DNA from 3 places in the Pseudoalteromonas sp. SG44-5 genome. Region 2 is predicted to be linked to each of the others. Evidence: predicted binding sites of a transcription regulator. Region 2 holds the regulator's gene; each other region holds the start of a gene.
What was found. The regulator LexA, encoded in region 2, represses DNA repair genes until DNA is damaged. The targets are predictions, from matches to a motif close to TACTGTATNNNNATACAGTA.
Positions count from the first base shown of each region.

Region 1: a site for LexA is predicted at 1,935-1,954, ahead of H5079_RS14470 (DNA topoisomerase III). Genes of this name have one in related genera too.
Region 3: a site for LexA is predicted at 2,927-2,946, ahead of H5079_RS00885 (SulA-like leucine-rich domain-containing protein). Genes of this name have one in related genera too.

Region 1 is NZ_JACJES010000018.1:2,794-10,480, forward strand. Features, by position in the region: gene H5079_RS14470 (DNA topoisomerase III) at 1-1,921, opposite strand, end outside; gene H5079_RS14475 (flagellar motor protein MotB) at 2,124-3,044, opposite strand; gene pomA (flagellar motor protein PomA) at 3,047-3,814, opposite strand; gene H5079_RS14485 (exodeoxyribonuclease VII small subunit) at 4,083-4,325, shown strand; gene ispA ((2E,6E)-farnesyl diphosphate synthase) at 4,328-5,215, shown strand; gene dxs (1-deoxy-D-xylulose-5-phosphate synthase) at 5,328-7,190, shown strand; gene H5079_RS14500 (ligand-binding sensor domain-containing diguanylate cyclase) at 7,261-7,687, opposite strand, start outside.
Region 2 is NZ_JACJES010000024.1:24,469-32,155, reverse strand. Features, by position in the region: gene hmpA (NO-inducible flavohemoprotein) at 1-748, shown strand, start outside; gene H5079_RS16150 (endonuclease) at 1,054-1,707, opposite strand; gene H5079_RS16145 (DnaJ C-terminal domain-containing protein) at 1,971-2,936, shown strand; gene H5079_RS16140 (chaperone modulator CbpM) at 2,936-3,256, shown strand; gene H5079_RS16135 (hypothetical protein) at 3,509-3,889, shown strand; gene H5079_RS16130 (PaaI family thioesterase) at 3,892-4,335, opposite strand; gene H5079_RS16125 (SRPBCC family protein) at 4,434-4,886, opposite strand; gene lexA (transcriptional repressor LexA) at 5,166-5,783, shown strand; gene coxB (cytochrome c oxidase subunit II) at 6,257-7,399, shown strand; gene ctaD (cytochrome c oxidase subunit I) at 7,399-7,687, shown strand, end outside.
Region 3 is NZ_JACJES010000001.1:161,256-168,942, reverse strand. Features, by position in the region: gene cysB (HTH-type transcriptional regulator CysB) at 1-122, opposite strand, end outside; gene H5079_RS00895 (hypothetical protein) at 409-1,167, shown strand; gene H5079_RS00890 (NCS2 family permease) at 1,243-2,535, opposite strand; gene H5079_RS00885 (SulA-like leucine-rich domain-containing protein) at 2,972-3,406, shown strand; gene H5079_RS00880 (YchJ family protein) at 3,447-3,926, shown strand; gene H5079_RS00875 (diguanylate cyclase) at 4,138-5,058, opposite strand; gene H5079_RS00870 (DUF6172 family protein) at 5,365-5,667, opposite strand; gene H5079_RS00865 (VC2046/SO_2500 family protein) at 5,956-6,483, opposite strand; tRNA gene H5079_RS00860 (tRNA-Tyr) at 6,596-6,680, shown strand; tRNA gene H5079_RS00855 (tRNA-Tyr) at 6,730-6,814, shown strand; gene H5079_RS00850 (M48 family metallopeptidase) at 6,891-7,577, opposite strand.

The sequences.
Region 1 (7,687 bases), on a different contig from region 2:
TTTTATAACTCGACTTTTTATAAGGCGTTTTTTGGCCACGTTTAACAAAACGCTTTTTAGCTGAAGTTTTAGGCAGCTTTGCAAATACATTGCTATCGCAATTTGCAGCTTGTTGTACAAAACTATTTAAGTCGGCAAGTAAAGGCTGTAAAAATTGCTGATAGCTCATTACTTGCTGTGCAATATCACCTAAGCTCGATTCCCATTTAGCGGTTAAATCGGGGCGAACTAAACCTTGCGGCAGCACGCTAATAAGTGCACTCCCGGTTTCGGTTGCTTTAATTAATTTGCCTTCACGTTTTAAAAAACGGCGTTTAAATAATAATTCAATGATCCCCGCTCGCGTTGCCTCTGTGCCTAAGCCATCGGTGTCTTTAAGTACTTTTTTTATCTGTGGATCTTGTACATAGCGGCTTATGCCTGTCATGGCTGCAAGTAAAGTCGCATCACTAAAGTGCGCTGGCGGAGAGGTATATTTTTCAACAACCTCCCCTTGCGAGCAAAAAAGTAACATGTCTTTTGTTAAAGGCGGTAGCGTGGCTTCATCTTTCAATTCAGACTTACCCATTAGCACCTTAAAACCCAAGCTTACATCTTGCTTTGCATTTGCTTTAAATAACCCGCCAGCAATAGTTATCTCTGCTTTAGTTTCGTTGTAAATATAGTCGGGATAAAACTGTATTAAATAATGACGACATATTAATTGATAAACCTTTGTCTCATCGCTACCTAAACTTGCCGACTTTAACTGTTTTGCCGTAGGGACAATGGCGTGATGCGCAGCCACTTTTGAATCGTTAAAACATTTACTACGTTTTTTACTATCAGCTGCTTTTACTAACTCAACACCTTGCCCGCCATTAGTGCTTATAGCTTTTAAAATAGCAGACGCATCTTGGTGATGATCATTAGGTAAGTAGCGGTTGTCTGAACGCGGGTAGGTAATTAACTTATGACGCTCATAAAGAGTTTGGCATATATCCAGCACCTTTTGCGCTGGCATAGCAAATGCTTTTGCCGCGTCTATCTGCAAAGCAGATAAGTTATAAGGCAGTGGCGCAGTTTGTTTTTTTTGCTTTTGTTCAAGCGCCGTTAGCTCAGCATTTTGCTGTGTGATACGCGAGGCTACGTTTTCAGCCAATGCTTTATTTAATACTCGCCCTTCTTCGTCTTGATAAGGCTCACATGCCTTACTGGGTATCCATTTTGCACTAAATGATTGTTTTTCGGGGGTGACTAAGTGGGCTAATACTTCATAAAATGGCTTCGATACGAAATTTGCTATGTCATTATCTCTATTAACCACCAAGCCAAGTATGGGTGTTTGTACTCGTCCCACAGAAAGTACGTTACCAAACCCAGCTTTTTGCCCTGCTAAAGTATAAGCGCGGGTTAAATTCATACCAAACAACCAATCAGCACGAGAGCGCGCTAAGGCTGAAACGCTCAACGGAATAAACTCACGGTTAGATCGCATAGTCGTTAATGCTTTTTTTACTGCAGCTAAGTTTAAATCACTAATTAATAAGCGTTGAATATGCTGCTTTTTAGTTTTACTTATTTTGGCTTCTTCAATAACTTGATCGACAAGTAATTGCCCTTCTCTATCGGGATCACCTGCATGCACTAGTGCTGTAGCCTGTTTGATTAGCTTTTTTAACACAGTAAGTTGCTTGCGAGTTTTAGTTTTTGCTTTTAATTGCCACTGCTCAGGAATGATAGGTAGGTGCTCAAACTGCCACTTTTTAAAGCGCTCATCATAGTCATCGGGCTCGGCTTGCTCGAGCAAATGACCAATACACCAAGATACGCAATCACCATTTGCAACTTCAATGTAGCCATCGTGCTTTTTGTGCGGTTTTGGTAACGCGTCGGCAATAGCACGCCCTAATGACGGCTTTTCGGCAATATAGAGTTTCATAAGCAAGCTCTTTTACTGTTTATATACACAGTAGTTTAGCATATCAATTCACAGCGTGGGATGTTTTTATTAAACCGTACTATTTAACAACTCTGAGGTATTTGGCTGAGGTGGTGACTTTTAGTCAATTTTGACTAAAAGTCACCTGTAATCAATTACACTTAGTTTGCTTAAACCAAGTGTGTTTTTAATAAAATGACTGCTACCTTACATCGATAGGATCAGACTCTTTGGCCTTTCCTTGTAAAATAGATATTTCAACGCGACGATTACGACGGCGATCTTCATTGCTGTCATTTGGCACTAACGGCCGGGTTTCAGCACGCCCTACTACCATCATTCTATTTTTATCAAATCCAACTACTTTTTGCAGCTCACTGGCTACTGCAACTGCACGCTTAGATGAAAGATCCCAGTTATTAATATATAACTCGTTTGAAACCTGAAAATCGTCAGTATGCCCAGACACGGTAATTTCTCCAGGCACATCTTTTAATAGCACGCCAATTTCTTGAATAATGGGTTTAAACTTAGGTTGTAAAAATGCGCTACCCGAAGGGAAAGAGCCATTTTCACGAATACGAATAATTATTTGCTGCCCTAATGATTCAAGCTCTATGGCACCATCAATTATTTGTTTTTCTAATTGCTGAGCGATTTTTTTAACTAAGTCGTTTGTTTGCTGTTGATCGGCCGCTGAAATTGCTTGCTCCGATGCTTGCTCTTTGGAAGTACTACGCGACTCGCCACCACGTTTATCGCCCTGCTGCTCTTGCCTTCCGCCTGCTGAGCTTTCATCACCTGCCTGAAACTCTAACATTTGCTGGGTCATTTCTACCGTTTGCTGTTGAATTGTTTCAATTGGGGTAGGCTCTGGCTTGCCCGGAGTAAACTCCATAGCAATAACTGATGTGCCTTTGGGAATATCTTTAACTTCTATTTTATTTTGTACACCAAATGCAAATTTCATCGAACCGGCAATTTGTTTAAATTTAAGTACATCCATTTCAGAAAACGCAAGCAAGAGCACAAAAAAGCACATTAATAGCGACATTAAATCTGCGAATGTCCCCATCCACGCAGGTAAACCTGGGGGTGGGCACTTGCACTCTTGATCAGACATAGTTAATCCTCAGTGTTTACTTTACGTTTTGATTCAGCAAGATAGTTTTTCAAAATACCTTCTATTACTTTTGGATTTTGACCATCTTGAATACCTAAAACCGCATCTAAAATTAAACGTTGATTCATTGCCTCTTCGTCTTTACGCAGCTCCAATTTTGTTTGAATAGGAATAGCGACTACGTTAGCTAAAAATGCGCCGTATAATGTGGTTAACAATGCCACCGCCATAGCCGGACCAATTGCTTTAGGATCATCCATATTAGATAACATCGCAACTAAGCCTATTAAGGTGCCTATCATTCCCATTGCTGGGGCTATATCACCCAAAGATTTAAATAAAGTAGCACCCGACTCATGCCGTGCTGTAGTTAATGAAATATCTTTTTGCAGTGTGGCCCGCACTACGTCTGCGTCGTGGCCATCTACTAGCATGTCAACGCCTTTGCGCATAAATGGATTCGGTATTTCTGCCTCTTCAAGTGCTAAAAACCCGCCTTTACGTGCTGAATCTGCAAGTTCAACTGCTTTTTCGATTAACTCTTCTGGCGACTCAAGCTTAAACATAAACGCTTTGGTAACCACCTTACCTATGCCAAAAAACTGTGACATAGTAAAGTTTGATAAAACGATAAATAATGAACCGCCAAATACGATTACAACAGAGGGCGTGTTGTAAAACATAGCCATTTCACCGCTACTACTCATAAACATGGACATGACAATTAAGCCAATTGCGCCAAGGATCCCAATAATGGTTGCTAAATCCACATTCCCTCCAAAAGTTTTTGCTTTTATATGCAAACGTTTGTTATTAATTGTTTATCGGCAAGATACTGAATTGCTTAAGCCATTTTTTATAGATAAACATAAAAAGCTGGATTAAGCACTATTCTAGATCAACTTGTGTTATCTATCTAATTATCAATTTTTTAAAACATAAAACGTTTATTAACGAAAAAACCATTTCATCCTTTGACCTAGTTTAGCATTCCCCCTAAAATTGACTTCTAAATTTATTATGTAAGTTGAAATAAAGATGGCGACTAAAAAACCTGAAAACTTAAGTTTCGAGCAAGCACTAGAAGAATTAACAACAATCGTTAGTGAAATGGAACAAGGTGATTTATCGCTTGAGCAGTCATTAAAACAGTTTGAGCGTGGCATTGCTTTAGCAGGCGCATCGTCTAGTAAGTTGCAACAAGCTGAGCAAAAGGTGGCTATTTTAATGGGCAAAGATGAGAAGTCTGTATTAACCGACTTTGATAATGATATGGAATAGCCGTGACTATTAAAGAACTTATTACACATGCTCAAACTGATGTAGCCAATACTCTTAACCTTTATTTTGACCAATCGCTTAATACTGACGAGACCATAAAAGCCGCCACCCATTATAGTTTAATGAATGGCGGCAAAAGATTGCGTCCTTTTTTGGTTTACGCAACGGGTAAAATGCTCGGCGCAGATAAACAAGATTTAGACGTACTTGCTGCAGCTATAGAATGTATTCATAGCTACTCGTTAGTTCACGATGACTTACCAGCTATGGATGATGATGAATTACGTCGCGGACGCCCAACCTGTCATATCGTGTACGGCGAAGCACACGCAATTTTAGCCGGTGATGCACTGCAAGCTTTAGCATTTGAGTTAATCGCCAAGCATAATTTTAACTGTAGTGCTCAAGCTCAAGTTAAAATGATTGCTGAACTGGCACATGCCTCTGGGTTACAAGGTATGGTGGCAGGCCAAGGGCTTGATATTGCAGCTACTGATAAAGTAATAACCGTGGCTGAACTTGAGCGTATTCATAAGTTAAAAACCGGTGCGCTAATAAGCTGTGCAATTACACTGGGGGCTTTGTGCTCGAACAATGTTAGTCAAAACACGTTAGAAAATTTAGCCACTTTTGGCTATGCCATAGGGCTTGCATTTCAAGTACATGACGATATTTTAGACGTAGAAGGCGATACCGTTACTTTAGGTAAGCCTCAAGGGTCAGATATCGCTGCGAATAAAGCGACATATCCCGCTTTATTAGGTATGCTAGGCGCTAAAGAAAAAGCGCAAAACTTAATACAACAAGCCCATGCAGCGTTAGCAAATATAGACGCCGATACCAGTGCTTTAGCGTCACTAGCTAACTATTTAATTGAACGTGACCACTAAACACGGCTTAAATGTATTGCAACTTAGCACTAAAATTATTACTGAACATCAAATAACTCAAACAACGCGTTTGCACAGTTAGTTGATGTTAGCGAAGGACATATATAAAACCATGACACTTGATAGCAGCAAGTATCCATTACTTAATTTGGTTAACGAACCAGCCCACTTGCGAGACTTAGCACAAGATAAGCTTCCTGCATTTAGCCATGAGTTGCGTGACTACTTACTCAACTCGGTATCGCAAAGTAGCGGGCATTTAGCGTCTGGTTTAGGTACCGTAGAGCTCACTGTGGCACTACATTATGTGTATAACACCCCAGATGATCGCCTTGTATGGGATGTAGGCCATCAAGCTTACCCACACAAAATACTCACCGGGCGTCGCGATTTAATGCACACCATTCGTAAAAAAGATGGCTTGCACCCTTTCCCATTTCGCGAAGAAAGCCAATACGATACGTTTAGTGTGGGCCATTCTAGTACCTCTATTTCAGCTGCGTTGGGCATGTCTATTGCTGCGCAAAAAGAAGGTAAAGGACGCAAAACGGTTGCCGTTATAGGCGATGGTGCTATTACAGCAGGCATGGCGTTTGAAGCCATGAACCACTTAGGTGATGTAAAATCAGATATGTTGATCATTTTAAATGACAACGAAATGTCGATTTCTGAAAACGTTGGCGCGTTAACAAATCACTTTGCCCGTATTTTATCGGGTAGCTTTTATACTAACATTCGCGAAGGTAGTAAAAAACTACTCTCGGGTGTGCCACCAGTTAAGCAACTTGCCAGTAAAATGGAAGAGCATATTAAAGGGATGATGATCCCTGGTACCTTCTTTGAAGAATTAGGCCTAAATTATATTGGCCCAATTGATGGCCATGATGTAAACATGTTAGTAGATACGCTGCGTAATATGCGTAACTTAAAAGGCCCGCAATTACTGCATATAAAAACCCAAAAAGGCAAAGGGTATAAACCCGCTGAAGCCGACCCTATTGGCTATCACGGCGTACCTAAGTTTGATCCTAATACATCAAGTTTACCTAAATCAAAACCCGGTGCGGCTACATTTTCTAATGTATTTGGCGACTGGTTATGCGACATAGCAAAGCAAGACAGCAAGCTTATGGCGATAACACCGGCTATGCGCGAAGGCTCTGGCATGGTGCGTTTTTCAAAAGAGCATCCTGATCAGTATTTTGATGTTGCGATTGCCGAGCAGCACGCTGTAACCCTAGCCGCTGGTTTTGCTTGTGAAGGCTTAAAACCCGTTGTCGCAATTTACTCAAGCTTTTTACAACGTGCGTACGATCAGCTAATTCACGATGTAGCGCTGCAAAACTTACCTGTGTTATTCGCTATTGACCGTGCTGGTATTGTTGGCGCAGACGGCGAAACACATCAAGGTGCGTACGATTTAAGCTTTATGCGCTGCATTCCAAATATGGTCATTATGGCGCCAAGCGATACAAATGAGTGTCGCCACATGTTATATACTGGTTATCAAGCAAATTGTCCTGTTGCTGTGCGTTATCCGCGTGGTAGTGCTGGTACGGCAGAAATTGCAACTAATATGCAATTACTTGAAATTGGTAAAGCCGATGTTGTTAAGCAAGGTGCTAAAGTGGCTATATTGTCATTTGGTACATTACTTGAAAACGCGCAACTAGCAGCTGATGAACTCAATGCGACTTTAGTTAATATGCGCTTTATTAAACCGCTTGATACTGCGTTACTCAATGAGTTAATAAACAGCCACGATGTAATAGTAACGCTTGAAGACAATGCAATTTCTGGCGGTGCTGGCTCTGCGGTTAATGAGTATTTAGCAACGCAAAAAGCACAGGTTAGCATTCTTAACTTGGGTATCCCTGATGAATTTATTAAGCACGGTACACAAGACGAAATGCACGACGAAATGGGCTTAGGCGAGCAAGGAATATTAACTGCTATCAAAGCGTTTATTAATTAACCCCCTACTCATTTAAAGCATATTAAAAAAGGAGCCTAGGCTCCTTTTTTAATATCTAAATATTAGTTACTTATCGCATCCATACTTTAATATCAGCTAAACCATTGGCTTGTAGCAAGCCTATTTGCTGTTCAACATTAGGGTTTTGCTCAAACTCAAACGCATCTAACTGCTCATCAAAGGTAATATTAGCGACCCCATCGCCACCGCGTTTTTTAACTTGATGCAGTGCAATATCAGCTAAATTAATCGAGGTTTCCCAGCTAATAACTTGGCCACCTAATAATGGTAGCGGATAAAACGACCAACCAATTGAGGCCGAAATATGAGTGCTTTTACCATTTGGCAATTGAAATCCATGTTCGGCAATTCCTTGGCAAAGATCCGACACATAGCTGTCAATTAAGTTACATTTAAAGTCACGTAATAAAAGTAAAAATTCATCGCCGCTCCAACGTGCCACATAATCTGAGCCCTGAGTACGCGAATTAAGTAAT
Region 2 (7,687 bases):
AAATAACTTAGGCGGTTGGGCAGGCACACGTCAGTTTGCAATAACTAATAAGCAGGCTGAGTCAGAGCTGGTAACTAGCTTTACGCTTACGCCAGTTGATGGCGAGGCAGTAATTGCCCATAAACCGGGTCAATATTTAGGTATTAAAGTTAAGCCAGAGGCTAGTGAATATGAAGAGATCCGCCAGTATTCTATTTCGCAAAAAAGTAATGGTAAAAACTACCGTATTAGCGTTAAAAAAGAGTTATTACCAAACCCTGGCATGGTGTCTAACCATTTACACTCACTAGAGCAAGGCGCAATAGTAGAGCTATATCCGCCTGCAGGGGATTTCTTTTTACGAAATAACACCAGCCCTGCTGTGCTTATTTCAGCGGGTGTTGGGCAAACGCCAATGGTAGCAATGTTAGAGACGCTATTAAGCGATACTGCTAATCAAAATATTATGTATTTGCATGCTTGCGAAAATACTCAGCAGCACTCATTTGCTAATTATTTAAATGAACTAAGCACTGTTTACCCGCGCTTACAAACCATGACTTGGTTTAATCAAGGCGATGTAGGAGCTGATTTTACCGGTTTTATGGATTTACACGCAGTACAAGCGCAATTGCCACTGAGCAACGGCGACTTTTACTTGTGTGGACCCGCTAATTTTATGGCCTTTGTGAAAAAACAACTGCTAGAATTAGGCGTTAATAACGGACACATTCATTACGAAATTTTTGGCCCGCATCAAGATCTATAATATTTATAGAATAAAACTCAATTAAAAAAGCGCGCTATTGGGCATTACTTCAATAGCGCGCTTTTTTGTGCCGTTAAATAACCTGAACTCCGGATAATAAACCTATCTCAAGCAGCTATTTTCAGCGCTAACTGCGTTGAATTTACTTGCAATAGGCCAGCTATTGACGCGTAAATTCGCCTTGTTTTCACTGGAAATCTCTGGCTAGAGAAAATAAAGCTAAATATAACTATGATTCAATACGTTAGTAAATCTCTTAACCAGAGTTCAGGTTAAATATTAAACTGGCTCCTAATACCTTTAAATTAAAGCTTTTTGGTATTGGTTTGCGCGGCATACGCTTGTTGTTGCCAAGCATTAAATAACTGCTGTTGTTTATTTGATATTTTTAAGCCGTAAGTTTTTTGCATATAGGCATAGGCGTCGGCTATTTGTTTACGGGCATAAAAAGGAGGCTCTATTACTCGTTGTTTAAAGTTAACTTTAACTTCACAGCGACCGTATTGGGTGGCGCTTTCACTAAGCATTCCAAATCGATAATTAGAACGATCTGCGTTAATTTCACCAATAGCAGGAGCTAAGTTGTTTATATCGGCTTCCATCTTTCTAAACTTAGCACTTACTTTACGGCAGTTTTTACGCCCGCCATCTTGCCAGCATTGTAATTGGTGGCCAAACTCCCAGGCAGGCACAATATGCTCCCATTCTATGCGTAAAGCGCGTGCATTTACGTTACCTGAGCGGGTATGTGTATTGCGTGGCACATAGCCACAGTTAGTGGGGTCAGGAACTAGTTTTTTACCCTGTTTTTTTATATCGCAGCCACAGTAAATACTTTTAGCATTACTAGGGAGGGTTTTAATTAGGTGTCTTTTAGCGGTTGAAAACCGAGTGAATTCTTCAGCCGATAGCGAAAAGCATACAAAAAAAGCCAACAAGGCTAAAATAAATCGAGTCATATCCATCACATACGTGAACTACAGGAGCGGCTAGTTTAATGACTTGAAGCTAAAAGATAAAGTTTACTTAAAGCCATATTTACCGTTCTTTAGTATTTAACCTTAGCTCTGGTTAAGAGATTTACTAACGTATTGAATCATAGTTATATTTAGTTTTATTATCCGGAGCTCAGGTTATCTACTTTAAATTGTTGTTTAAATAAACAAAAGTTGTTACTTAAAGAGTATGATGAAAGCTCATAAGTTTGTGATTTGGATTGCGAATGAAATTTATAGATTATTATGCCGTGCTTGGAGTATCGCCCGATGCAGACGATAAAGCGGTTAAAGTAGCTTATAAAAAGCTAGCTAGAAAATATCATCCAGATGTAAGTAAAGAACCTCAAGCCGAGGAAAAGTTTAAAGAGATAGGTGAAGCTTACGAAGTTATTCACAACAAAGAAGAGCGCGCTAAATACGATGTGTTACGTCGTAATCAACAAAACCGTGCTCAGCAGCAAGCAAATTATGGCGGTAGCTATGGCTCGTCACAAAACCATTATCAGCAAGGTGATCCCCAAGCCGATCAGGAGTTTTCTGATTTTGTAAATTCAATGTTTGGCGGCGCAGGTGGGTTTAACCATGGCGGGCAGGGCAGAACTGGTGGCGCTCGTGCGCAAAAAGGACAAGATGTGGAAATTGAATTCCCGGTATTTCTTGAAGAAACGTTAGTCGATACCGTTAAACCAATTGAGTTTATGCTGCCGCAGCGAGACAGTAGTGGCCGTGTATCTGAAGTTAAAAAATCGCTTAAAGTTAAAATTCCTGCCGGCTCGGTTAATGGCGAACGCATTCGCTTAAAAGGCCAAGGTGGATTAGGTTCGGCAAATGGCCCTAATGGCGATTTGTATTTGCAAATTCGCTTAGTGCCTCATCCATTATTTGACGTTGAGGGGCATGACCTAAACATAGTGGTACCTCTTGCACCATGGGAAGCTGCTTTGGGCACTAAAATAAATTTACCTACATTAGCCGGAAAAATCCAACTAACTATTCCAGCTAATAGTCAATCGGGTCAACGTTTACGCATTAAAGGTAAAGGGTTAATTAGTAAAAAAGCCAAAGGTGACTTATTTGCTGTGATTAAAATTGTTAATCCAGCATTGAGTGATGATGTTAGCAAAAAGCTTTGGCAAGAGCTGGCCGAAAAAGCCCATTTTGACCCCCGTAGCAATTGGAGCAAGTCATAATGAAAATTATCGAGGCACCACAAGGCAATTTACTCACTAGCCAAGAATTGTGTGTGAGTAGTGATATTAGCGAAGCCATATTATATGAATTGGTTGAGCACAGCATTGCTATTCCTATTGAGGGCGAGCGCGTTACAGAATGGCAATTTACGGTATCAACAGTGATCTTAGTTAAAAAGGCTGCGCGTATTCAGCATGACTTATCGTTAGATTGGTCTGCTATTGCTTTGGTTTTACAATTATTGGATGAACGGGATGAGTTGATTGCTGAAAACCAAATGTTAAAGCAGCACTTAAGTCGATTTAAACATTTAGAATAAAAAATAGTGGTTAAATTTTAAATGCGAGTAGCTAGCTATTTTTATGGAGCTAGCTCAGCACTTTTATAATAGTGAGCTTTTGGTGCTTAAATATTTTTTATTCGTGAAATAAGAGTAAGTAAAGCGTCAATAAATGCGTAAAAATAGCCGACTATTCAGATAAAAAAGGTGAATATTGCAGAGTTGATTTGGTATAAGCGTAAAACTGCGTTAAAGTTTACAGCGAACTAATTAGAGGATAAACAGCAGACAATGTCGGAAATTCAATTTTTAAATGTAGACCTAGAGCTTGAGTCAAAGCAAGATATTAGCGTGCTTGTAGCTGACCTAAAAAAAATCGCCACTATTTTACATTATGATAAAGACGAATACCGTCAGTTAGCGCGTATAGAAGTAACAGGCGAAATATCTTCACCGGATAAAGCAATTAACCACTTATGTGAGTTAGTAGAGTCATGCTCGCGGGCTGCACTTAAGCAATGGTTGAGTTGTTCGCGCCGTACCTTTGATATTGGTTTTGAATCGGGCACTTCGCCAAAGTGTTTTAACCAAGCGCTGCACGCCGATACATTATTACGTATATCGGCAATTGGTGCAGGCATGGAAATTACTATTTACCCGCTAGAAAAATAGCGTTAGCCTTTGCGCTCTACAACAGCTGCGGTCATTTTTGATACGCAGCAAAGCTCGCCGCGACTATTCGTTATTTTTATTTCCCATACTGAGCTACGTTTGCCAATATGAAACGCTTTTGCGGTGGCGGTTAAGGTGCCATTACGCGAGGCTTTTAAATGGCTGGCACTGATCTCTTGCCCTACACAATAAAATTTAGTGAAGTCGACCACAAAATTAGCCGCGTAGCTGGCAACACTTTCGGCTAAAACCACGTTTGCTCCGCCATGCACCATGCCTATAGGGTTATGGTGCGCAGGAATTGCTGGCATAGTGGCAACTAAGTAATCATCACCAATTTCAGTTATTTCAATCCCCATGGTTTTCATCAGTGTACCTTGGCCATTTATGCCTTGGTCTAACTGCTTACAAAACGCTAAAGTAATAGGTTGATGCCAAATACTCATTGTTACTCCTTTAAAGGTTGAAAACGATAACCGATAATACGATTTTTCATGGCGATATGATAGCCAAATTAGTGCAGCTACTGCATGGTAATACAGTGCTACTTTTTGCTTTCTACATAGTGCTTAATTTCATCGAGATCTTTTTTTAGCATTTTACGCATCGAACTTTTAAGAAAAAACCCTATCACTGCAGAGATCATTTTTACCCAAATAGACTCAGAGCTATCAGAAAAAGTCATGGTTAAACAGGTGCTAGGTTCGGCGGCGGTAAGTGACAGCTTAGTGGTATAAACTGCCCCGCCATTTTCTGCGCGAGTGCAATAGTATTCATTAGTAACAGCTTCGGTGATCCACATGGTTTCTGAGGCTGCTTTGCCAAAAAGTTTTCGTGTTTCTAACCATCTTAGGCCCACTAGCCCTTGTGGTGGCTTCTCGATTATTTTTACATCAATAATGCCAGACAGCATATTGGCACTGTTTTCGATGTCAGTTATTGCCGCCCATACTTTACGTTTAGGACCGTTAATTATTACCGCTACAGTGATATTCATAACACTCTCCGTTAATTCACATTGATGAAGTTAAGGCCCATTACAAAAACGATAGCTAACTAATTTTTAATAACAGCAACAACTTAGTAGTTATGTAATTAATGTAACGTAAAACTAACACTATCGTGATCTGCGTAATTTTATCTGTAATTTACTTGGTAATTTTAAGCTTAGACCAATGCCACCTTTGGCAGCAAAGGCGAGGAGTAATTTAAATTTGCGATTTTCAGATAACTGTATATACTCACAGTTAAATGTACTGTATGGAAAACCAGTTGTATGCGACCATTAACTAACCGCCAAGCGCAAATACTCGAACTTATTAAAGTGTTTATTAAAGACACTGGTATGCCTCCTACACGCGCAGAAATTGCACAAACATTAGGCTTTAAAAGTGCTAATGCAGCAGAAGAGCATTTAAAAGCGCTGGCTAAAAAAGGCGCTATTAAAATGAAACCAGGCGCTAGCCGTGGTATTCAACTTATTGAAGAAGATGAACCAGAACAACTTGGTTTACCGTTAATAGGCCGTGTAGCTGCCGGCGAACCTATTTTGGCGCAACAACATGTTGAGAGCCATTGTAAAATTGACCCGTTAATGTTTAAACCCGCTGCCGATTTTTTATTGCGTGTAAATGGTATGAGCATGCGAGATATTGGTATTATGGATGGTGATTTACTGGCTGTTCATCGCACTCAAGTTGCCGAAAATGGCCAAGTTATTGTTGCCCGCGTTGATGACGATGTAACGGTAAAACGCTTAGAAAAAGCAGGCAAAAAAGTATTATTGCATGCTGAAAATAAAGAATTTTCGTCGATAGAAGTGGATCTTGAAAACGAATCTTTTAATATTGAAGGCTTAGCTGTTGGGGTTATTCGTAATGCTGACTGGATGTGACAATTAAGCTGTTATAGCTATGTAAAATATCGGCATAATTTAATAGCTCAGATAATTAATGCGCACTTTTTAGTGCGCTTTTTTTTGCCTTTTTTTTGTGAAAATTCCGCTGCAATGAAAAAATTATATTAAGTTTATGTTTTTTATCATTTAAGTATTTAATACTCGTTATCGCTGTCTTTTTATTTGTAACCCTTGCTGTTGCTCACTTCCTGCTTAGAACAAAATTAAATAAATCCCATATTTACGCTAATCCCCTAATATTATTTGATTATTTTTCAAACTAAAACTTGCTAGTTGTTCAATTATTAACTAATTGTTAATGGGCTGGACTAACAATAACTCACAGCTTTAGTTTTGAGAAAATATATTTATATATCCGGCAGCAATACAAAAATAAAAAATAACAAATTGGCATTTAAAGCTTATGTCTTTTTGTTTTGCACTCGCAACAGTATTAAAGGAGCTGTCACATGGGTAAATTGAGCTCTACCTTGTGGCTTATATTGTTTGTTTTTCCGCAGTTAGCATTGGCAAATAGCCAATATAATATGCGCAAAGGCGTAACCGATATAAGTAATAATGTTTATCAACTACACATGACCATATTTTTAATATGCTGTGTAATAGGCGTGATTGTATTTGCCGTTATGTTTTGGGCACTTATTCATCATCGTAAATCTAAAGGAGCAGTTGCTGCTCAATTTCACGAAAGTACCAAAGTAGAAATACTCTGGACAGCAATTCCATTTGTTATTTTAATAGCAATGGCAGTCCCCGCAACTAAAACATTAATAGCGATGGAAGATGCCAGTAAAGCGGATATCACTATTAAAGTAACTGGTTCACAATGGAAATGGCATTACGAATATATGGGGGAAGATGTTGAGTTTTACTCAATACTTGCCACACCGCAAAATGAAATTGCTAACCTAGCCGATAAAAACCCCAACTATTTACTTGAGGTAGATAAGCCTCTGGTATTACCGATCAATAAAAAAGTACGCTTTTTAATGACCTCCGACGATGTTATTCATTCTTGGTGGGTGCCCGATTTTGCTATTAAAAAAGATGCAAACCCGGGGTTTATTAACGAAACGTGGACCAACATAAACGAAGTCGGTATTTATCGCGGTCAGTGTGCTGAGCTATGCGGTAAAGATCATGGCTTTATGCCAGTGGTAGTAGAGGCTAAGTCAGAGGCCGATTTTAAAGTTTGGCTAGCAGATGCTAAACAAGCAAAGCAAAAAGCAGCAGCAGCAGATGCTGCATTACTTGACCAAACACTCCCTAAAGAAGAATTAATGACTTTGGGTGAGCAAGTGTATATGGCCAATTGTGCTGCATGTCATCAGCCCACAGGGTTAGGTTTGCCAGGCGTTTTTCCTGCACTTAAAGGCAGCCCGATAGTGCTTGGCGATATAAAAGACCACATTGATATTGTTATTCACGGAAGCCCCGGCACAGCCATGCAAGCCTTTGCTAAACAGCTCTCTATAAAGCAATTAGCAGCGGTAATTACTTATAAGCGTAATGCATGGGGTAATGATACCGGTGATGTAATTCAACCAAGTGAAATACAGGCAGCACTTGATGCCGATGGGGAGGCGAACTAATGAGTAGCATAGTAGAACAACCTGACATTAATGAAGCTCACCACGCTCATCATCCTGCTAAAGGCTTTAAGCGCTGGTTATATACCACAAATCATAAAGATATAGGTAGCTTGTACTTAATTTTTTCGCTAACTATGTTTTTTATTGGTGGTGCTATGGCTATGGTGATCCGCGCTGAGTTATTTCAGCCAGGATTGCAATTAGTCGATCCTCACTTTTTTAATCAAATGACCACGGTTCATGGGTTGATTATGGTATTTGGTGCCGTTATGCCGGCCTTTACTGGCT
Region 3 (7,687 bases), on a different contig from region 2:
TCAAGCATGCGCACTTGCTTAGAAATACCTGGTTGTGAGGTAAATAAACTTTCAGCTGTTGCTGAGACATTTAATTTATGATTTTGAACTTCTACAATATATCTAAGTTGTTGTAATTTCATAGCTATGTATTTTCGTTATTATTCGTTTTTGAGGGGGTAAATACTTTATCTTTAAAAACTGACCACCCGACAAATGGTAGGTTTTAATTGATAATATCGTATTTAATAAATATAGGCTTAGGCTAGCACAATAAATATACTTCAGATAGCAATGATTATCATATAAAGCATTAAGATTTAAACGCTTTCTTAGCCTGCTTTTATAGTTAATTAGCGCAAAGTTTTCCTGTTCTTATATATTTAATGTAAGATTGAGCAATTAGGTTTAGAACCCGAGAACTGTAACATGATCGTCTCTATTATAATTATACTCATTGTTGCTCTTATTGTGATTGCGCTTTGGGTAAGTGCGGTGCAACAGCATAAAGAAAAACAAGAAGCTGATCGCCGTAAAGAACTAACCAAACAAAAAGCTATCATTGAGGAAACCGAGGAAGCGTTAATGAATAACGCTAATATCCCGTTTTCAGATAACACACTTCGTGTTTTACAGCGTCGTAATCATGATGCGCTTAGTACCATGGTATCGCTTTCACCTGGTTCTAAAATATTAAAAAACCGTTTAAATGAAGCGAAAGAGCGTTTGAATAACCCAGTTCAAGGAAGCAATAGCGAATCGCTTTCACTGCCAAGTAACGATAAGCAATTGGTATCGCTAATACAGGGCATAAAAAAATTACGTATTATTCTACGCTCTGAGCACAATAAAGGTAACCTCGATAGCCAACTATTTGTAATTGAAGACAAACGAATGGAAAAACTGCAGTTACAAATAAATATTGAAAGCCAAATTAAACGTGGTTTATCGGCGCGCTCTGCAGGCATGGTAGGTTCAGCTAGGCAGTATTTTGAAAAAGCCCATGCTTCACTCAGTGCGGTATCGTATAGCGATCCATATGTAACTGCTAAATATCAAGAAGTAGAAGGCTACTTAGAAGCTATTAGTGTTGAGTTAAGAGCATCGAATGCCGATGCGCTTAAAAAGAAAACTGAACAAGAGCAAGATGACCTAGACATATTGTTTGCTCCGAAAAAGAAATGGTAAATTAGTACTATAATTTATAAAAAAAGCCCATACAAAATTGTATGGGCTTTTTTTATTGATAGATAAATAAGTTTTTTAAGATAAAAATGCAAACTTAACAATAAACAATGCCGTTAAAATCCACACACTAATACTTACTTGATCCTTTTTACCGCATAATACCTTAACCGCAGTGTATGAAATAAACCCAAGCGCTATACCATGAGCAATAGAAAATGTCAGCGGGGTCATTAATAACACCACACTAACAGGAATGGCATCTGTCATGTCGTCCCAGTTTACAAACTTTAAGTTTTGTAGCATAAGTACCGAAACATATAAAATAGCACCGGCAGTGGCATACGCTGGCACCATTTGCGCTAGTGGCGCAAAAAACATCATCAATAAAAAACAAATACCCACAACAACGGCTGTTAAGCCTGTGCGTCCGCCTACAGAAACGCCAGCCACCGACTCTATGTAAGATGTAGTAGTAGATGTACCAAGCATTGCACCAGCAATAGTGGCAGTGCTATCAGCGCTAAGAGCGCGCCCTAAACGTGGCATATTGCCTTTTTCATCTGCAAGCCCTGCTTTTTGCGTGACTGCAACCAGGGTGCCTGAGGTATCAAATAAATCTACAAATAAAAATGCAAAAATAACACTCAACATTGAAAGCTCAAATGCCGCACTAAAATCAAGTTGCATAAAGGTTGGTAAAATTGACGGCGGCATAGACATAACCCCCTGATATTCAACCAAACCAAAAGCCAAAGCAATACCTGTTACCAGTAAAATACTAATTAACACACCACTTTTAAAATCGCGATATAACAATGCCGCAATCACAAAAAAACTTAAAATAGCAAGTAATGGCCCAGGTGCAGTAATATCACCTAGCTGCACTAAGGTTGCAGGGCTAGATACTATGATCCCTGCACTTTTAAGCGCAATTAGCGCCAAAAAAGCACCAATACCGGTCGCTATTGCTTGTTTTAGCACCAGTGGAATGGCATTAATAATCCACTCTCGTACTTTAAATAAACTTAAAAATAAAAATATACAACCCGACATAAACACAGCACCTAATGCCGCTTCCCAGGTATAGCCCATTCCTAAAACAACGCCATAGGTAAAAAAAGCATTTAATCCCATACCCGGCGCTAACGCTAACGGATAATTGGCCCATAGGCCCATAATAAAACAGCCTATTGCAGCTGCAATACATGTAGCTACAAACGCAGCGCCTTGATCCATTCCTGCTTGGGCAAGCATTGCTGGATTAACAAAAACAATATAAACCATAGTAATAAAAGTAGTCATACCGGCAACACATTCACGTTGTACTGAGGAATCATTTGCGCGGATTTTAAATAAGGCTTCGAGCATAACAAACTTAAGGTAGTAAAAAGTGGCGAGATTTTAGCATAAAAATAGCGAAATACCGGACATTTTACCTTGTTATGCATTAAGTTATTGAAGTAGCTGAAATAATAAATATGACACGGTAATACGTATGTACTTCAGGTTTTAAAAATAATAATTACCGTGCTTATATGCTGAGCAATCAGCTTTACTTTAACGTAAATAATAGAGCATAAAGTACTGTATAGGTGCTATTCGCCGCATAACTTTAATAAAAAATATAAATATATACCTAAAATATTAACGCTCTGTTTTTAATAGTTATTTTTGTTTTTTTATCCGTGTAAAAATTTAAAACTGAATGGCTGTACAAATAATTAGCAAAAAAACACTTGCACCATAACACTGTATAAACTACTGTACATAGGTACTGTATAAAAACCCAGTGAGTGAGAAATTTATGTTACAGCCTATTACCGTAAGAACCGTTAAAAGTTATCAGCAAGACGATAAAAGTGATTGTGTAAATTTAATTCAAATTGAAGATGAAATTTCAGCAACCTTTGAATTGCTTAAAGTATTACACCAATACAACAGCTTAAATGCATGGACACTGCTGATTGCCCCTGACCATGTACCGAGTAAAGCCTTGCTTGATTCATGCTCCATTGACACCAGCAAATTACTGGTGATCAGGCAAAAACATTTAGTAAACTTAGAGTATGTACTTAGCTCGGCGCTGCACAACGGAAACTTTGCTGCGGTTATTACCTGGACTGATATTATTAATGATCAACAGCTGACACAGCTATCATTAAATTTAAGCACTACAAATACTAAGCTTTACTGTTTTACTAAAAATACTCACAACCTTGAGATACCACTAACTCAATAAGCTTGTTAAACTCGTGTTTTAAACACTTTATATTAATATTATGACCTCATTAACGACTTCTCCTTGCTTTTGTGGCAGCCAGCAAAATTATGCTGACTGCTGTGAACCACTTCATTTAGCATCAAAAATAGCTGAAACACCTGAGCAACTTATGCGTGCTCGCTACAGTGCATATGTACTTAAAAATGCAACTTATGTTTATCAAACTTATGCAAGTGAAAAACAGGCAGAAAACCCTGTAAAAGAGATTAAAGACTTTGCTGATAGCTGCCGCTTTATAAAGCTAACCGTCATCGACACTGAGCACGATGCAAGCGAAGGCTTTGTAACATTTAAAGTAAATTACTTTTACCAAAACCTATATTGCGAGTTGCACGAAAAGTCGTTGTTTATTAAACAAGATGGGCAGTGGCGCTACCTTGAAGGCACACTATTTCCGGTAGCCGATATTAAAATAAGCAGAAATGACAACTGCCCTTGCCAAAGTGGCAAAAAATATAAAAAGTGTCATAGCGTATAACAAACTGCAGCTGTGCAGTGAGTAAAGTAGGTAATTACAGGCAACTGAACCTTAAATACATCCAATAGCCATGCCTAGGGTTGGCTGTTACAGGCGATGTGTATGGCTAAAATAAAATTTTACTTTCGAGCAACTATTGGCAATTTACATACCTATAGGCCTGTGTTAATAACTGCTCTACCGTATATTTTGGTATTGGGTTCGCTGCGCTTTAAAAGCACACTGTATTTCGCCCTTGTGCTTTAGCGGCGTACATTTTTTTATCTGCGCGTTGCAAAATATCCATGTTGCCTTCGTCTGATTGCAATAACGTAGCTCCACCTATACTTATAGTGACAAATTCAAACTCTGAGTACTTATGTAAAACACCTAAGCCATATATGTTATTTTTAATTTTTTCAGCAACACAGCGAGCGCCTTCCTCGTTGGTATGGGGTAGCACAACCACAAATTCTTCGCCGCCATAGCGGGCAACAAAATCGCTTGGCCTTTGCAGGCTGTTGGCAATTGTTTGAGCAACTAAGTGTAAAACAACGTCGCCTTCTACGTGTCCATAAATATCGTTGTATTGCTTAAAGTAATCAATATCCATAAGTAATAAAGCATATTCTGTATTCTCTCTTAATGCACTCAATTGTATTTTATTAATATGAGTATCAAAATAACGACGGTTAAATACTTTAGTTAAGTCATCAAGAAACACTTTTTGACTTAATAAGTCATGTTGCAGCTTAATAGTTAAGTGCGCTCTTACTCTTCTGTATAAGGTTTCTGGGTTAATCGGTTTTTGAATAAAGTCTACCGCACCCGCTTCCCAGCAGTCCTCTTCTTGGTTTTCAAAGGAGGTAACAAATATAACGGGAATGTCTTGGGTTTGTGTCGTCGTTTTAAGTTTTAAACAGGTTTCTATACCGCATATGCCATCCATTGAAATATCCAGCAGTACGATATCGGGAGTATTAGATTTACATATTTCAACTGCTTCTTCACCGCTGTTGGCGGTGTTAACAATAAAGTGCTTTGATAATATTTTTTTCAGTACAATTATGCTAAGTAACTGATCATCAACAATGAGAACTTTTGAGGTTTTAAGGCTAAGTTTTAAATCGATATCGGCATAATTTAATGGCATAAATACTACTGTTTTCTATAATTATCAACTAACACAGTATAATACAGTCTTATGTTATGCAAATGTATTAAAGTTGGGTTTTTAATCAAACTTACAACCAAATATAAAAATGGCGATACAGAGTTGTTGTTAATTGTTTTAGAAAATCACGGCCATAATTTTCAGGGTAATACTGAAAGTAAGCACTGCTTATAAGCTGCTTGTACTTGAATGCTCAAGGTTTAAATCGCGTTTGTATAAACGTACAAACAAAAAATGGGCCACTAGGCCCATTTTAAAAATTACGCAAATTACTTTATAAGCGTCTTATTCGTCGTCATCCAAATCTGGTTGTTGACGTTGAGCTGGGCGCGCTAATATTTCTACATAAAAAGAAGTTAAGCTTTGCTTTTCTATTTCGCTTATATGATTACTAAGCTCTGCAACGTGCACTACTTGTGCATCTTCAGCGGTATTACCAAACTTACAATCAAACGCCCAGTAATCAGCATCGAGTGGTAGAGTTTTGTTACGCTCTCTTTTCAAATATTTTTTCACTTCATGCTTTGCGGCGTCAACCATACGAGGATATTTGATTTTCTCGTGATTTAGCGTGAATATTTTCTTCATTACGTTCCTAATTACCTTGGTTTAATGATAACGGCATTTAATGTCATACCATTTGAGCCTATTATAGCAATTGCATTTAATTTTTGGATGCTTTTTTTATATTAAATCAATTATTAATCCATTAATAAAATAAAGTATCGCTAAAATGCGCTTAAGTGTAGAGAGTTAGCGGCTTTATATTACAGACAAGTAACTTAATAGTTAGAGTGATGGCGCAATCGTTTGCCAAGTTCTATTAATATGATTGGTTATTGCAATATCAAAGCAGTTACAGCGTACGCTTTATAATTAAGCGCTTACTAAATGCAATGGGTGGTGAAGCGCATCATTATTTAGGCTTTCGTAAAAGGCAGCAGCATCGAGTTGCGGGTTAGATAGTTGCGTTTGTGTGTTATTTATACGCCTGCGCACTGCTAATTCACAATTATCACGCACCTGAAGCGGAATATGGCTTACATCATCTCTTATAAACAATGGTTCAGGGTTTAAACAGTGATTTAATTTAATATCGCTCATTCCAGCGCGTTCCCCTGCTTGCATTAATAGTGAGGCGTTAAACTGCCCTATCAAGATATCAAACTTATCTGGCGCTAAAAGTTGCTTTGGACCTGCTCCTATTTGTTTGCGAAGGGTATCTTCGCCAACAGTTGAATCTTCAATTTCTGTTTTTGGTAAATGGAATTGGCTAAAATCGAGTGCATCATGAGATAGCATAGCGAGTAAAAGCGCAAACTCTCCTCGGCGCTTTTCATGCACACTTTTATTAAGTCGAGTGTTGAGCTGACTCTCTGTGATTAACAAATCACCGATTTGCATAGACTTTAGCCGATTGAAGTAAGTAATACCTATTTATCGGCTTTATTTCATTTTTCTTTAGCTTTTTTCTTTACTTAAATACGATGTTTGCTATTATCAGCGCCGTTGCATTGGAGGGGTTCCCGAGCGGCCAAAGGGATCAGACTGTAAATCTGACGGCTCAGCCTTCGCTGGTTCGAATCCAGCTCCCTCCACCACTTTTCTTACCGCTAAGTTAAGTGGGGCCAAATGTAACAAAATTAGTGTGGAGGGGTTCCCGAGCGGCCAAAGGGATCAGACTGTAAATCTGACGGCTCAGCCTTCGCTGGTTCGAATCCAGCTCCCTCCACCACTTTTCTACTTATTTTCTACTTATATAGTTACTACATTCCTTGTTAGTAATCTCCGTGTTTTTTCTTAGTTAAACATTAAAATACCCATTGTAAACTCATACCATATTGTTTTAGCCATAACGTACTTGCTTTATAGTCGGGACAAAATTGTGCTACGCGCTGCCAAAATGCTTTGCTATGATTTAAATGTCGTAAATGCGCCAGCTCATGCACTATTACATAATCAATAATGCTATGCGGTGCACCAATCAATAATAAGTTAAATGTTAACGCCCTTTTACTATTACAACTTCCCCATTTGCGTTTATAAACTGCAATATTTAAATCGTTAGGCAGCGCTTCTTGCATCAGCGTGCAAAAGTCATTAAGTCGCATTTCAATGTATGCGGTTAACTGCTCTTTTAAATACGCCTCTAAAAGTAATTGGTACTTTTGCTGCTGATGCTTAACACGAGCAGAAACGGTAATAAGCAGGCCATCTTGTTGGCGCTCCACTGTAGAGGTATTGCCTTGCTGAAACGTTAAATTAATTGCTTCTGAAAAAACCCAGATCTTTTTGTCCTTAAGTGGATACTGTTTTGTATCAACCAAAGTAAGCTGTTTTTGCAGCTGCGCCTCAACCCATGATTTTTTTTCTAATAACCAGTTATCGAGCACTTTTTTTTGTACGTGATGGGGGGCATATACCGTCACATTTTGATTATGTACTTTAATAGCAACGGTCTTTCGTCGGGTACTTTTTTTTAGTTGGTAGGCAAACAAATTAATCTCTCACACTATACTAGCTAGGGGCTACTTTTCGTCTAATGGTTAGTTAATGCCGTGTTGTTTATTTATAGCTTAATAAGCAATCATAAAATTAACGGTTTATT